Regions from separate parts of the Pseudalkalibacillus sp. Hm43 genome, predicted to be linked through region 3. Evidence: a T-box and tRNA genes for the amino acid it is inferred to sense, from the RefSeq annotation. Region 3 holds a T-box; the other regions hold tRNA genes.
The links. The T-box of region 3 lies ahead of argS (arginine--tRNA ligase). A T-box ahead of a tRNA ligase gene usually reads a tRNA of that ligase, here a tRNA-Arg.
Positions count from the first base shown of each region.

Region 1: it encodes a tRNA-Arg, which carries the amino acid that the T-box ahead of argS (arginine--tRNA ligase) is inferred to sense. The anticodon was not compared.
Region 2: it encodes a tRNA-Arg, which carries the amino acid that the T-box ahead of argS (arginine--tRNA ligase) is inferred to sense. The anticodon was not compared.

Region 1 is NZ_CM135129.1:176,255-181,545, forward strand. It holds gene ACXQIQ_RS00925 (lactoylglutathione lyase family protein) at 1-34, shown strand, start outside; gene ACXQIQ_RS00930 (metal ABC transporter solute-binding protein, Zn/Mn family) at 193-1,155, shown strand; gene ACXQIQ_RS00935 (BrxA/BrxB family bacilliredoxin) at 1,704-2,138, shown strand; tRNA gene ACXQIQ_RS00940 (tRNA-Arg) at 2,257-2,331, shown strand; gene ACXQIQ_RS00945 (aromatic acid exporter family protein) at 2,454-3,410, shown strand; gene ACXQIQ_RS00950 (L,D-transpeptidase) at 3,473-3,988, shown strand; gene prli42 (stressosome-associated protein Prli42) at 4,070-4,159, opposite strand; gene ACXQIQ_RS00960 (acyl-CoA mutase large subunit family protein) at 4,330-5,291, shown strand, end outside.
Region 2 is NZ_CM135129.1:2,426,870-2,432,160, forward strand. It holds gene ACXQIQ_RS12975 (hypothetical protein) at 103-678, opposite strand; gene ACXQIQ_RS12980 (hypothetical protein) at 865-1,419, opposite strand; gene ACXQIQ_RS12985 (hypothetical protein) at 1,571-2,026, shown strand; gene ACXQIQ_RS12990 (helix-turn-helix domain-containing protein) at 2,094-2,663, opposite strand; gene ACXQIQ_RS12995 (small, acid-soluble spore protein, alpha/beta type) at 3,454-3,651, shown strand; tRNA gene ACXQIQ_RS13000 (tRNA-Arg) at 3,841-3,916, opposite strand; gene ACXQIQ_RS13005 (PhoH family protein) at 4,303-5,291, shown strand, end outside.
Region 3 is NZ_CM135129.1:2,207,742-2,213,032, forward strand. It holds gene ACXQIQ_RS11715 (sigma-70 family RNA polymerase sigma factor) at 1-178, shown strand, start outside; gene ACXQIQ_RS11720 (hypothetical protein) at 159-1,013, shown strand; gene ACXQIQ_RS11725 (VOC family protein) at 1,057-1,467, opposite strand; gene argS (arginine--tRNA ligase) at 1,481-3,181, opposite strand; T-box leader at 3,231-3,446, opposite strand; gene ACXQIQ_RS11735 (LTA synthase family protein) at 3,669-5,291, shown strand, end outside.

The DNA.
Region 1 (5,291 bases), 1.7 Mb from region 3:
CTACGAATTGACGTATTCACAAGGTGCATATTAAGAATAGGAAAGACAGGGTGACTGCATGGTCATCCTGTTTTTTTTACATTGGAAAAAGAAATAGCTTGTCTAACGCTTGAAAATCGGAATGGTTACGATATAATAGAGAATGCTTTTATTTTAAATAGTAATTGGAAAGAGACGAAAGGGGAAGTACCATTGAGATTATTCACGATCATACTCTTGTTCTCGATGTTGATTGCCGGATGCAGTCCTGATGGCTCAGACGCGGAAAAAGAACAAGGATCTCAATTGAAAATTTATACGTCCATCTATCCGTTGCAATATTTTGCTGAGCGGATCGGTGGGGAGCACGTAGACGTTCAATCGATCATTCCGCCAGGTGCGGATGGACATACGTATGAGCCGACAACGAAAGAACTGATTAAAATTGCTGAATCGGATATGTTGATCTATAACGGCGCAGGGTTCGAAGGTTTTATTGATAAAGCGAAAAACTCCCTGGATGAACAGGATGTCGTATTCGTGAAAGCATCGGAAAATATTCATGCTGGTGAAGAGGGCGAGGATGCCCATGAGGACCATAGTGATCATGATGAAGGTGAGCATGAAGGCGAACATGATGAACATGCTCATGAGGGTGAAGATCCACACTTCTGGCTTGATCCCGTTCAAGCGATTCAGATGGCTGATACGATTAAGCATGAAATCATCGAGCTACGCCCTGAGTTGAAAGATGAAATCGAAGCGAATTTCGGCACTTTGAAAAAGGATCTGCAAGAGCTGGACGGACAGTTTGAAAAAGTAGCAGAGGAAGCGGAACGAAAAGAATTCATCGTCGCCCATAGTGCCTATGGGAAGTGGGAAGAGCGGTACGGCTTGAAGCAGATTTCCATTTCCGGCTTGTCCCCGTCGCACGAACCAACTCAGAAAGAAGCACAAAAAATCATCGATTATGCCCGAGAACATGATGTCCGCTATATCATCTTCGAGAAAAACTTCACTTCGGATGTCGCTGAAATGATCCGTAAAGAAGTGGATGCAGAAGTGCTCTATTTGAGCAATTTGGAGTCACTGACTGAAGAACAGCTAGATGCTGGAGAAGATTATATGAGCATTATGAGAGAAAATGTCCAGACACTGAAAAAAGCACTAAATTAATTACAAAAAAATCCTGGAAATTAGTTTTAAAATTTGACAGCGGGGTATATAACCAATACAACACCTCTATACCCCCTAACCCCCTTTCAAAGTGAGCCTCGTGCTTGCTTTCTTTTTTTGCGCAGATCTAGGTGATATCATGCACGAAAATCGGGTTTTAGGGGGATTTCCTGCGGGTAGAGCGGTTATCCTGCCCTCAAACTAGCTGTTCTGTTGTTTTCAGGGAAGGATCTAAGCCCAATCCCTCGTATTCATTACCACCAAGACTGATTTCTGCGTTCATAGGGATGAATAGCCCTTATTCATTCCCATCATCAGCGGTTTTTGCCCTTCTTAGGGACGAATAGACCCTATTCAAAACCATCATTGATGGTTTTTTCATTTTATAGGGATGAATAGATCTCTATGAGTACCCGAAAAACCAAAGATCCAAAAAGGAGGACTCATACATAAGTATGAGTCGTCATATTGAATCCACAAATTTGCGCTCCAACCCTGATTCAGAATAAAATAGGATTAAGAGGGATATGGAAAGGGTGTGTTGGATTATGAGTAATATGAATTTCAACTTCTTCATGAATGATGTCGTCGTAACGGCCCGTAACGAAGCGAAAGAGGCAGGTTTCCAGGAGCTGACGACTCCAGATGAAGTCGATACAGCTCTAACGAAAGAAGGAACGACGCTCGTACTCGTGAACTCGGTTTGTGGATGTGCAGGTGGAATCGCACGACCAGCAGCCAATTATGCACTGCACAAGAGCGAAGTGAAACCAGAGCATACGGTAACAGTTTTCGCTGGACAAGATAAAGAAGCGACGGAAAAAGCAAGATCTTACTTTACAGGCTACCCGCCTTCATCACCGTCATTCGCACTACTAAAAGACGGCAAGTTGTTGACGATGATTGAACGTCATGAAATCGAAGGTTCAGAGCCGATCGAGGTTGTCGAAAAGCTTCAGGCAGCCTTCAAAGAACATTGCTAATCGATCAATTCAGAACGTCAGCCCACCCAAGGGATGACGTTCTTTTTTCCATTAAAAACACTGTTGACAATCCTATCGACTTCCGATAAAATTAATTTCTGTCACCACATAACAATTTGCGTCCATAGTGAAATGGATATCACACGAGATTTCGGCTCTCGTATTCTGGGTTCGAATCCTGGTGGGCGCGCCATTCATTGACTATTCAAACTCTGCTTAGCGAAAGCGGAGTTTTTTTGTTTTTGTTTGACCTTTATCGGATTTTTGGGCACGATGATTAATGAAAGATTTTCGTTCAGGAGGAAGGGGTAACCCATGAAATTTCAAATTGGGTATCGGACCATCAAGACTGCAATCGCAGCTCCCATAGCGATTCTCATCGCACAAGCTTTCAATCTGGAATTTTACATATCAGCAGGAATCCTTGCCATCCTTTGCATCAAGGTAACGAAAAAGAAATCGATCGTCAGTTCCTGGGAGCGTTTTGCCGCCTGTCTGGTCGGGATTCTTTTCGCTTTCATCTTCTTTGAAGGGATTTCGTATCATCCGTTGGTCCTTGGGCTTCTGTTGCTCGTTTTCATACCAACGATGGTCGCACTCAAATTGAAGGAAGGCGTCATCACAAGCTCGGTCATCATCCTACACTTCCTGGTCATTCAAGATTTTACATGGGCAATCGTATGGAATGAACTGGGCATCATCGTCATCGGAATCGGTATGGCGTTAGTCATGAACTTGTACATGCCGAGCATGGAAAAACAGTTGAAGAAATACCAGGGAGAGCTTGAGTCGAAATTCGAGATAATCCTTAAAGAGATCGCCTCATTCTTAAGAGAAGGCAAAAGCGATTGGGATGGAAAAGAGATCGTCGAAGCGGATGAAATCATCCAAAAGGCGAAGAGTCTTGCGTTCCGGAACGTCGAGAACCATCTCACCCGACATGAAGACCAATATTACAATTATTTTAAAATGAGGGAAAAGCAGTACGAAATCCTCGGAAGGGTCATGCCAATCATCACTGCTATAGACCACACCTACGTTCAGAACTTCCGTATCGCTGACTTTCTGGATGATATCGCAGATGCGATCCATCCTGGGAATACAGCACAAATTTATCTGGATGAATTAGAAGGGATGAGGGAAGCATTCCGAGAGATGGACCTACCAAAAGACCGATCGGAATTTGAGACGCGTTCAGCGCTCCATTACTTCCTGACCGAAATGGAACAATATCTGATCCTGAAAAGGTATTTTAAAGCTAGAGACGTGTGATAATCATGAGCCATTCAACGCAAAATAACCTGAAAGCGACTATTTCAGGAGGTTATGGCGTTATGGCATCATTCACACTGTTTCTAGCTTCTTTTTTATTCGTGGCGTCTCCGATCTGGCCACTCGGACTCAATCCACTTCCGGGTGATCCTTATGTGATCGTCAATAAAGCCGATAATACGTATGCCTATATTGATGATGGGAAAATTGAAAGGGAAGGGCAAGTCGCCACAGGGAGATTCAATGGGCTCACACCCGAGGGGGAATTCACGATCGTCGTCAAAGCGAAGGATCCTTATTATCGTAAAAAAGACATCCCTGGCGGAGATCCGGAAAACCCGCTTGGGTCAAGATGGATCGGCTTTGACGCTGAAGGGACGGACGGTCGCATATACGGACTTCACGGCACGAACAACCCAGAAGTCATCGGGAAATTCATCACTGCAGGTTGTGTGAGATTTTACGAGAACGATATCCAATGGCTCTTCGATCACGTTCCTTTAGGTACGAAAGTGTTAATCGTCGATCATGACACATCCTTTGAAGAACTCGCAAAAGAACGCCATTTAATCGAATAACCGATTCGTCATGAAAAAAGGCGGGAAAAGGATACCGAAGTCACAGCTACGGTAATCACATTTCCCCGCCTTTTCTAGTATCTAGAACATCAGTGCAACATTCGCCAAGAGTGAGACGACCATCGTTACGATCATGATGTAGATCATCACTTTCATCAATTTGTTTCGCATGGAATCTACCTCCTAAAACTCTCCTTCTTATTGTACATAGATTCGTGAAACCGGACAAGTGAAAGACTAGTTCGAGTTTTTTCGACGATTTGCAGGAGTTAACCGCTTACATAGAGAAGTGATGTAGGTGGTATATCTGGTTTACGTTATGGAAAAAGGAGGCTTCTAGAATGGAACAGGAGAAAGACTTCAATCAATTATACAAAGAGTGGCAAGAAACGACGAAAAAGTTGATGGAAAGATTCCCGGAGCGGAAAGAGGAGTTCAAAACTTCCTCCAACATACCGGTTGAACGATTATACTTACCTGAGCAACTGGAATCTGACTATATGGAGCAGCTCGGACTGCCTGGACAATATCCATATACAAGAGGGATTCAGCCGACGATGTATCGTGCACGGCATTGGACGATGCGCCAATATGCAGGATTCGGTTCTGCGGTTGAAACGAACAAACGGTTCCACTATTTGCTTGAGCAAGGACAAACGGGACTGTCCGTCGCGTTTGATCTCCCGACTCAAATCGGGTATGACTCCGATCATGCGATGTCGAGAGGGGAAGTCGGAAAAGTCGGCGTAGCCATTGATTCCTTAGAAGACATGGAAGCTTTATTGAAAGGCATTCCATTGGATAAAGTAAGTACATCAATGACGATCAATGCACCGGCGGCAGTGCTGCTAGCGATGTATATCGTCGTTGCAGAAAAGCAAGGGGTCTCACCTGAGAAAATCTCAGGAACGATCCAAAATGACATTTTGAAAGAATATATTGCACGGGGGACTTATATCTTCCCGCCTAAACCATCAATGCGTCTCATTACAGACATTTTCGCGTATTGCTCGGACAATGTGCCTAAGTGGAATACAATCAGTATTTCCGGTTATCACATCCGTGAAGCGGGAGCAACGGCAGCGCAAGAGCTTGCTTTTACAATTGCCAATGGAAAAGCATACGTCGAGGCGGCATTATCGGCTGGTCTCGATATCGATAAATTTGCACCACGCCTCGCATTCTTCTTCAATGCGCATAATGAATTTTTTGAAGAAGTGGCCAAGTTCAGAGCGGCGAGAAGAATGTGGGCGAAGATCATGAAAGAAGAGTACAATGCGAAGAATCCGAAAAGCTGGCAGCT
Region 2 (5,291 bases), 220 kb from region 3:
TCCTGTCTATTATCTGTAAATTCCTTATTACAGCAATTCTTAAACAGGAAGTATGCCGATTAAAAAAAGCCATCTATCCTTATTGGATAGACGGCTTACTTATTAGGAAAGTTCAGCAGAGAAACTTGGAGGTGTCAGTCCTAGATCTTCAAAGACTTTACCCATCTTCTCTTCAAAGCTTGCGAACATTTCATCCGCTTCTTTTTGACCATCTTCAACGTTTTCGATTGTCAGATTTTCAGCACGCTTTTCATAAGACATTGCTGCATCTTCCAATGCTGTTTTGATATCTTCTTCGTAGTCTGAAAGTTCACTTGGAACTGAAATTCCACGAAGTGCTTCAGCCGCTTTAGGACCAGCTTCCGCAGCTTTCGATTTCAACTCTTCAAGTTCTTCTTTTGTCGGTTTTTCTTCTGCTTCTTCATCATTGAACTTGTCTTTTGCTGCTTGGAACTCAGCAAATGACGCGTTGTTGTCTTGAAGAACCGTTACAACTTCATCTTGGAAATCCAATAGAGCTGCCTTCACGTCTTCTTCACTTGATTCTTCACTGTCAGATGCATTTTCTTCTGTGTTATTTTCTTCGTTGTTGTTTTCTTCTGTACCTTCTGAATCTTGGCTGCAAGCTGCTGCAAAAACGAGTAAGAACAGCATTGCAAACATCATGATTTTCTTCATGGTTAAAGCTCCCCTTTTAAATGAAAAATTTGGGCAGACCAACCGATTTCACTATGTATGTTTACCAACCGATTTTATCGCCCATATATTAAGACGAGCATCAGAAGATTTGGTTTGATTTTTTTCAAATTTTTTTTTTAAAATTTAAAAGGCTCCCATAGCATGAGAGCCTCAGACTTATAAAGGTTATTCAATTTCTTTCTTGATGTTTGGCGCTAGCAGATCAGCATCTTCAAAGACTTTTCCAACCGTCTCTTCAAAGCTTGCAAAAAGCTCATCGGCTTTATTTTCTGCATCTTCGTTGTTATCAATTGTAAGTTCTTCAGAACGTTGTTCATAAGATTTCGCTAGATCTTCCAAAGCTGATTGGAAGTCTTCTTCATATTGTGACAGCTCACTTGGAACTTCCATCGCACGGATTGCTTCCGCCGCTTCAGGACCTGCTGACTTCGCTTCCTCAAGCTTAGCTTCTAATTCTTCCTGTGCAGGCTTGTCCTCTTCTGCTGTTTCAGCATCATACTTCTTTGCTTTCATCGCTTCGAATTCTGCGAATGGTTTATGGTGTTCTTTTAGTACATCCACAATCTCCTCTTGAAAAACGAGCAATTGTGATTTAACTTCTGTTTTGTCCATTGCTGGTTCTTTCTCTTTGTCAGATCCAGAAGTTGAATCGTCACTACCGCATGCCGCCATCGTAAAGACGAATACAAACATCAGGATGAATGCTAGGATTTTTTTCATACGTGTCTCCCCCTCTTAGTTGAAAGTCCTATGCAAATGTTAGTGTAACCAAGCTATTGGAACATGTAAATTTTTTTATTTATTCAAAATTATGAAACGAAAAGGAATCTCTCTACGTCTTTAGACTCGAAAGAAGAAGGAGGGTCAATCTATGTACCGAATCTTCGGAATTCTATCCATCATCTTGATTATTTTGACAGGGTGTGGCTCCACTTCCAGTGGGTCAGGTAGTGAAGAGTCTGACCAAAATGAACCACCTGAGGCTTCCATAACCATTCAAGATAAAGCTGTTTCCTTTCAACAAGGTTCTTATTGCTGGAGCGGCTCTGGTCAAGGCGTGTGTATAGACAAAAGTGGTGCAGTAGATCTTACGGAAGATGTAGAACCAGTAATCGTCCAAGGAAACGAGAGCATCAAAATTTCATATGAACAGGAACCTAGCGAATTATATGTGCGCGTACTGAAAGATGGCAGTGAACATGCAAATATGAAAGATAAATTTGAATTCCAGACGCCTTCAGAGCCTGGAACCTATGTATACGATGTTTTTGCGAAGTGGCGTGAAAAAGGAGATCTCGCCCTTGCATTTAAAATCAAAGTCCAATAATACTTATAAAATGTTTCATGTGGAACAAAAGAAACGTCAACTTCCCTCACTGGGATTTTGACGTTTTTTACTTCATTTTTTGTTTGGGCGGCTTTTTTGCCTTACTTCTCTTTGTTACATCCAAAGATATCGTAATGACACCGATGACCTTACCATTTTTATCCCGGATCGGTTCTCCGTAAACATCATACGTATTTTCCCCTTCTGATAATGGGAAATGGATTTTCTTTCTCATTTTCATGCCGGTATCAATGATTTCCTGTTTGAAAGCCATTATTTCTTTTGTCCCTTTATTATTGGCAATTTCATCATCACGTTTTCCGAGTATATTCATGGACTCAAAATCTTCATGAGGATTGAAGATCCATACGTATTCCAGGTCTAAATTACAATAGGCAATCACCATCTGGGAATTACGAAGCATCAGTAAAAAAGATGGTTCCTCATATTGATCGTTGAAAAAAGTAGAAGGATTGACTCCAAGCGCAGTCGATATTTTCTTAGCGACTTCCATACTTGGATTACGGGTTCCTTTTTCAATTTGTGCATAGTACGATCGATCGATGAAACACTGTGTTGCCACTTGTTCTTGTGTATAGCCTTTTTGTTTTCTGGCTTGTATGAGCCATTCTCTCATCCAAATCCCCCCGATTTGTTGCAAACAGCCACTTTTAAATTTTTCTGAAGTATAAGACTATCAATGTATAGTAAGAAAGCTACAAATCCAAATAAATGTGAAGGGATGTGTGAATAATGGTGCCAATCCAACCTTTTATGAAGAAACCAATGTTCTTGCCTTTTGCCTGGTTACAATTGGTCTTAGAAGGAAACTCCATGAGCACATACCTGCTTACGAAGCATTCCCTGACTTTGTGGCAGAAATGCCACCCATGTATTTATAATTACTTGCAAAATGTTGTCGACCCTAACAATATGTTGGAAATGTATAGAACGGAAATTATCTTACAGGAGCACAATCATATTGAAATCATGATGACAAACGGTGAACTGATCTTACATTTTAAGTTACAGTTTTGTCAGAATGATTGGTATATCGACCTTCATGGTCTCAAGCAATACTTGAATGATGAATGTATCTCCTGCCTGGAGCATTAATTATCATTTCCGAGCCTTTGTAAACTATGTTTCTTTTTGATAATCATTGAATTACTACGCCCATAAAGATGTAGTATAAAACAATTGTAGCAAGAAAGCGCAAAAGTACATGTGGCTTATAGCCACATGTACTTTTTTATCAACATATTATTATAAAGCCATTCTAGCTTTGTCTAAAGCCCTTATACCTCTATTTAACCAATTTCCTTAATTTACCTATTTCGATTCTAGTATAAAAATATTCGGGCTATTCATACTAACCTCAAGTGGTAAATACCTCCACTGATTTTAAAGGAATAGAGGTGAGTGACATGGCTCAAAACAACAATCAATTAGTAGTAGCAGGTGCTCAAGCAGCAATCAACGCTATGAAGACTGAAATCGCTTCTGAGTTCGGAGTACAACTTGGACCAGACACTAGTTCTCGCCAAAACGGATCTGTTGGTGGAGAAATCACTAAGCGTCTTGTACAACAAGCTCAAGCACAACTTGGTGGTGGCCGTTACTAATCGTAAGGGTACTTACTAAGCCTCTTCTTGGCAAAAAGGTTTCCTCTAAATAGGAGGAAGCCTTTTTATTTGTTGGAGATGTCCATTTCACCAACAGTGTAATTTATAATGAGTTCATTTAAGGATAGGAAATAATAATGAGATAGGAAAATTTACAAGTAAAATGAGGGGCGATAAGTAAAAAGGATATGGCGGCCCCGGCAGGAATCGAACCTGCGACGCACGGTTTAGGAAACCGACGCTCTATCCTCTGAGCTACGGGGCCACATTGAAGACATTTTCTATTATAATGATTCGAGGTGTTCTCGTAAATATATCACAGAAAATCCCCATAGCCACTAATGAAAAGGACAAAATGCACATATATATGTCATATACCATGCGATACCTTTAATTCGGTTCTTATAATTGGAATAATTTACTCAATAAATGTTCAAATGAATCAATACCGAAATACCAATTGTCTCATATGATATATGGAAAGCTGGTATCCGCAGAGGGAATGATGATGTTTTCATGATTCCTTTGGTACAAATTCACCATATTCTATACATTTCCATGAGTAATTAGCCGATATTAAAGGTAAAGATAGGTATAAAATCGAATATGTAATCATGCGTATACTAGTCATTCTCGAGAGGGGTTGGATCCTTGAACAAGATCTATATCTTGGACACAAATGTTATTTTACATGACCCTGCTTCCATTTTTAAATATGCAGGGAATGATGTTGTCATCCCAGCTGTCGTCGTAGAAGAAATTGACTCAAAGAAAAGGTTGCAGGATGAGGTTGGTCGAAATGCTCGGGAATTTGGCCGACAGTACAAGACGTTACGCGAAAAGTACAAAGACCGCTTACAAGAACCTTTCCAACTTGATCACGGAGGTACTTTGGTCATCGAGCTGAATCATCGTTCTTTCGAAAACATCAAGAGCATCTTCAACCAGGATTCAAATGATAATCGGATTTTGGCTGTTGCGGTTAATATTGCCCTCGAACAAACCCAAAGGGATATCATACTCGTTTCCAATGATATCTTATTGATTGCGAAAGCGGATGCGCTCAAGAAATCGTTGAGTACACCGAATTTCACTGCACAATTATATGAAAACGATCGTCTCGTTGAGAGCTCCCTCACGATTCATAAGGGTTACCACGAGCTTCATGTTTCCCCTGAATTCATTGATGCATTTCATGCGGACCATGAACTTCCTCTTTCCAAACTTACCGACTATCTTCAAACGGATGTACATCCACAAGATTTCCTATTGATGAAAAGCAATGCAGGTACGAACCAATCCGCTTTAGGACGGGTTGTCAAAAAAAGAAATGAACTGGTTTGCAAGCCATTATTCCAGACCGATGATGATTCATTCGTATGGGGATTACGTCCGAAGAATGTTGAACAACGGATGTTTCTGGAGTTGCTCCTAGACCCAAAAGTGGAAATGGTATGTGCCATCGGGAAAGCCGGTACTGGTAAAACGTTGCTGGCCCTTGCGGCGGCATTGCACGAGACCCAGGACATGAAGCACTATACGAAGATTACCGTCGCTCGACCGATTGTTCCGATGGGGAAAGATATCGGATATCTGCCTGGAGAGAAAGATGAGAAACTCCGTCCATGGATGCAGCCGAT
Region 3 (5,291 bases):
CGTCAAATATCGAGAAATTCTATTGCTGTATTATTTTGAAGAGCTTTCCGTCCAGGAAATCAGCCTAATGCTCTTTATTAATGAATCGACCATTAAAACACGCCTACATCGCGGAAGACAAATGTTGAAAGAAGCTATCTCATCGGAAAGGAGCATGGATGATGGAAGAGCAACTTAAAGATTTGAACAAAACGCTGAATAAAATGTTGTCGACGGAAGATCGATTTACAGAAAAGCAGCGTCAACATATACGAGATAAAATCGCCAAAAAACGTTCTGGTAAATTTTCAACCCTATTTTCCAACTGGAAACCGATCGTGAGTACTGCCGTGACATTGGTGTTATTATTTGCAGTCGCTCAAATGTTGTTTGATAACATCTCTCTGAACGGCGTTAATCATACAAGTGAAAGTGCAGACTCAGCTAAAGAAAGTACCGAGAGTAATTATGCAATGAAAGATGAAGCTCATTCGGGTATGGCTACTGGTGAGGGTTCAGACGTTGCAGAAGGACAGTTAGATAAGGCTGCTGAAGAGAATGCATCTCCACCTCTTGACCCAGAACCAGATGCAGTGGTGCAAGAACCTGTGTTACCTCTTGATGAAAAGCTTATAGAGGTTTATGAACAGCTTAAAGCTTCTCAAAACCAGAAAGCACTCGAAGGACTCGGTGTCTTTGAAGTAATGCAAATTTATTTTCACACCTCAGAAATGGAAGACTACGAGACACAGTATATGTTATTGTATCAAGATCCCGCAGGAGTAATGGTGTCGAAGAAATTATACGCTGATGAAAGAAATAAAGGCCCTGCAGTATCACGGAAGAACTCAAAACTGTTCATTGAAGAACTCAAACAAGTCGATCGGTTTGAGATCATCTACCTCAAACATGACACTGGCAACCCAAGAGCTCGGGTGGCATGGGGACCACAAGGCGAAAATCGAAAGAGCTTTCAACTTATCAGGGATCAACAAAAAGATATTTGGACTGTAATGATGGCACCCATGCAATAAACTGAAAGGCTGAACCGCAACGGTTCAGCCTCTTCTATGTCCATTATTGTGGTGCTACAATCTCAACCTTGATTCTGTCAGGGTCTTCGAAATAGACGGCGTAATAATTAATTCCACCTGCATACGGATGACGATCTTCATAAAGGATCTCGATCCCTTTTTTCTTCAATGCTTTTGTCAGTTGATCCACATGTTCCCTGCTTTCTGCATGAAACGCCAGGTGATTCAACCCGACACGGCATCTGTGGTATGGGACATCCATATACTTCTTCTCGGTCTGGACGAACACGAGATACGAATCGGATAATTTATAACTCTTTCCTTGCTCCCACTTCTGATATTCGGAATATCCCAGCTCCGAGAGCAGCCAGTCCCAGAAATCCAACGACTTCTGAAGGTCGGACACATACAGTTCGATATGGTGGATCAGACCTTTCTTTTTCTTATGGTTCAATTCGGTCACCTCTTTACATTTTCTCCGGTGCCTTTATGCCGAGCAGACGTAATCCTTCTTCCAATACGACAGTGACAACTTTCACTAAATGAAGTCGTCCTGATTGTTCTTCAGCTGTACCTGATAGGATACGAACTTTTCCATAGTATTGGTTGAAGTAACGGGCCAACTCGATGAGATATCGAGAAAGGATGGAGGGTTCATATTCCTTGTAGGCTCGTTCGATTACTCCCGGGAATTTCTCCAACGTAAGGACAAGATCCCATAAGTACGGCTCTTCTACATTATATGGCGCACCATGACCATTCATATCCTTCCATTCGCCTTTATCCAATAAAGTACATGCTCTTGCGTAAGTGTACTGGATATAAGGACCCGTCTCCCCTTCAAAGCGAAGCATCTGTTCAATGTCGAACTCGACATCATTCAAACGCGATTGTCTCAAGTCATTGAAAATGACCGCACCGACACCGACCATCTCCGCAACAGCCTCTTTGTTTTCGAGACTCGGGTTCTTAGTCTCAATGTTTTCTTTAGCCCGCTCGATGGTCTGCTTCAATACTTCTTCAAGCAACACCGTCTTTCCTTTTCGTGTCGACATCTTCTTTCCGTCCTGCAAGATCATCCCGAACGGAATGTGCTTCATATCGTCCGCCCACTCGTATCCTAGCTTCAGAAGCACTTTTTTGACCTGTTCAAAATGGAGGGATTGCTCGTGACCGACAATATAGAGCGATTCTACAAAGTCATACGTATTCTTCCGGTAGTGTGCCGCAGCCAAATCCCGGGTTGCATATAGGGAAGCTCCGTCTTTCTTTTTGATCAATGCGGGTGGAAGATCGAAATCGGAGAGATCGACGACCATCGCTCCTTCGGACTCAACGAGAAGTTTTTTCTCGATCAATTCATCTGCGACTGCCTGCATTTTATCGTTGTAAAAAGATTCTCCATGGTAAGAGTCGAAGGAAACGCCCAACAAGTCATAGATTTTCTGGAATTCCTTTAGTGACTCATCTCGGAACCATTTCCAGAGCTTCGTCGCTTCGACGTCACCGTCCTCGAGCTTTTTGAACCATGCTCTTCCTTCATCATCCAGGCTCGGGTCCTCTTTCGCTTTTTCATGAAATTCGACGTATAGTGCATTCAACTCTTTGATCGGGCTTTGCTTGACTGCTTGTTCATCGCCCCATTTTTCATAGGCTGTCATCAGCTTTCCGAACTGTGTTCCCCAGTCTCCCAAGTGATTGATTCGGACCGGTGAATAACCGTTCTTCTCAGCTAGATTAGCAATCGCGTTTCCGATGACAGTTGAACGCAGGTGTCCCATCGAGAAAGGCTTGGCAATATTCGGAGAGGATAAATCCATCGGAACCGATCCTTTATCTTGTACTGGGGCATTTCCGTAATTCGAGCCTTTCGATAGCACCTCGTTTATGACCTCTGTGGTTACGGTTTTCTTTGGTAAAAATACATTCAAATAAGGGCCTTCAGCCTTGATGGTATCAAATGCTTCTGAGCCTCCCAGCTTCTCCTCAAGCTCTTTTGCGATGTGGACAGGGGATTTTCTCCATTGTTTGGCTAGGATGAAGCAAGGAAAAGCCAGATCTCCCATCGAACGATTTGGAGGGATTTCCAATAGTCGCTTGATCTCCTCCACCGTTTTGTCCTCGATCACTGTCTTTAGTTGTTTAGCTGTATAATCTTGAATCGTCACATCTTCCACTCCCTTTTCTATGACAAATAAAAAACGCCTCTCAATCATATTGAGAGACGAGAATTCCCGCGGTACCACTCTAATTGTCCAATTCTGAAATTGGACCTGCTTGAGCCCCTTTAACGCCAGGGTGCGTCCCATCCTACTTTGTTTTCGGACGAGCTTTTCAGAGGTGCGTTTCAATGACAGGGTCATGCTGGACTTCCACCAACTCCAGCTCGCTTCGATGAACCTTGACATTTACTCTCCTCATCATCAAATTTGGTAATTTTTAATCATTATAGTCAGATTTTGCGTAATACGCAACACCAACGGGTATAGAAAATGGATAAAGGTAATCAGGATGGGTACCGAACTTTTCCATATGATGGAATTTTGCTATCATGGAAAATGATTGAAATGTTCTTGGAACTTTATTCGTTCTTGTTCGTCTATACAGTGAATACCCATTCACATAGATGTCACTGGCAACTGGGAGGTAGCTTTCATGAAAGAAAGAGAACGCTGGTATCAAAACAGCTTTGCTTTTACCGCATTACTGTTATGGATCAAAACATATCTCGTTTATAAATTAAGCTTCAATTTACCTACGATGAACTGGAAACAAGAATTGATTCTGATCATCAATCCTCTAAGTTCTGTCTTATTCACTTTAGCACTCATTTATTTCTTCCCAAAAAGATTCCATAATCGAACGACGTGGATTATCGCGCTCATCTTTTCGATCGTACTCTATGCCAACACATTGTATTATCGATTCTTCAATGACTTCATCACCGTACCCGTGTTATTTCAAACGAATAACGTCGGCGATATCGGAAACAGTTTGATCGCCCAAACGTATTGGTACGACATCTTTTTCTTCTTAGACATTATTTTGATCTTTTATTTTGTAAAGAAAGGGTTCCTTAAGCCTTCCAGCTATACGAAGCGTAGTTTAGTCAAGCTTCTTGCAGTGGCTTCCATATTCTTAACGGTCAATTTGACCCTTGCCGAATCGGAACGCCCACAACTTCTGACGCGTACGTTCGATCGTGAATTGCTCGTGAAGAATCTCGGTACGTACAATTTTCATATATACGACCTTCTTCTCCAATCCAAAACGACTGCCCAAAAAGCACTCGCTGATAATGTTGATGTCGTAGAAGTAAGGAACTATACGGATCAGAAAAAAGTTCCTGCAAACGAGGAGCTATTCGGAATTGCAGAAGGTAAAAATGTCATTTTGATCTCGATGGAGTCGACGCAGCAATTCGTCATCGGTCGAGAAGTTGGCGGTAAAGAAATCACCCCTTTCTTGAACGATTTCATCCAGGAAAGCTACTATTTCGAAAACTTTTACCATCAGACTGGACAAGGAAAAACATCCGATTCGGAATTCCTGTTGGATAATTCCTTATACCCGTTGCCCAGAGGGGCTGTCTTCCAAACGCATCCTCTGAACGAATATTACGCAACCCCTGAGATCATAGAGGACCATGACTATCATAGTGCGGTGTTCCATGGAAACAACAAAAGCTTTTGGAACCGGGACATCATGTACAACACGATGGGCTATGACGAGTTCATTTCTGAGGAGTACTACTCCATCAACGAAAACAATCAAATCAACTACGGTTTGAAGGATAAGCCTTTCTTCGAACAGTCGATGGCGTACTTGAAAGAAATGCCACAACCTTTCTATGCGAGATTCATTACGCTGACCAATCATCATCCATATAAGTATCATGATGAAGATCAGGCGATTCCAACTTTTCAAACGAATGATCCAATCGTAGATCAATATCCAGTAACCGTAAATTATACGGATCAGGCGATTAAACAATTCATTGATCAGTTGAAAAAAGAGAACCTGTATGAGGACTCGATCATCATCATTTATGGAGACCATTATGGTATTTCCGAACGGCATGATAAGGCGATGGCTCAAGTATTGGGCGTGGATGAAATCAGCCCGTTCGATAATGTTCAATTGCAACGCGTGCCATTGATCATCCATATCCCTGGCATGGATGGAGAGACGATTTCTCGCGTCTCTGGTCAGATCGATTTGAAACCGACGATTCTCAACTTGCTCGGCATTGAGGATCAGGGCATCCACTTTGGTACG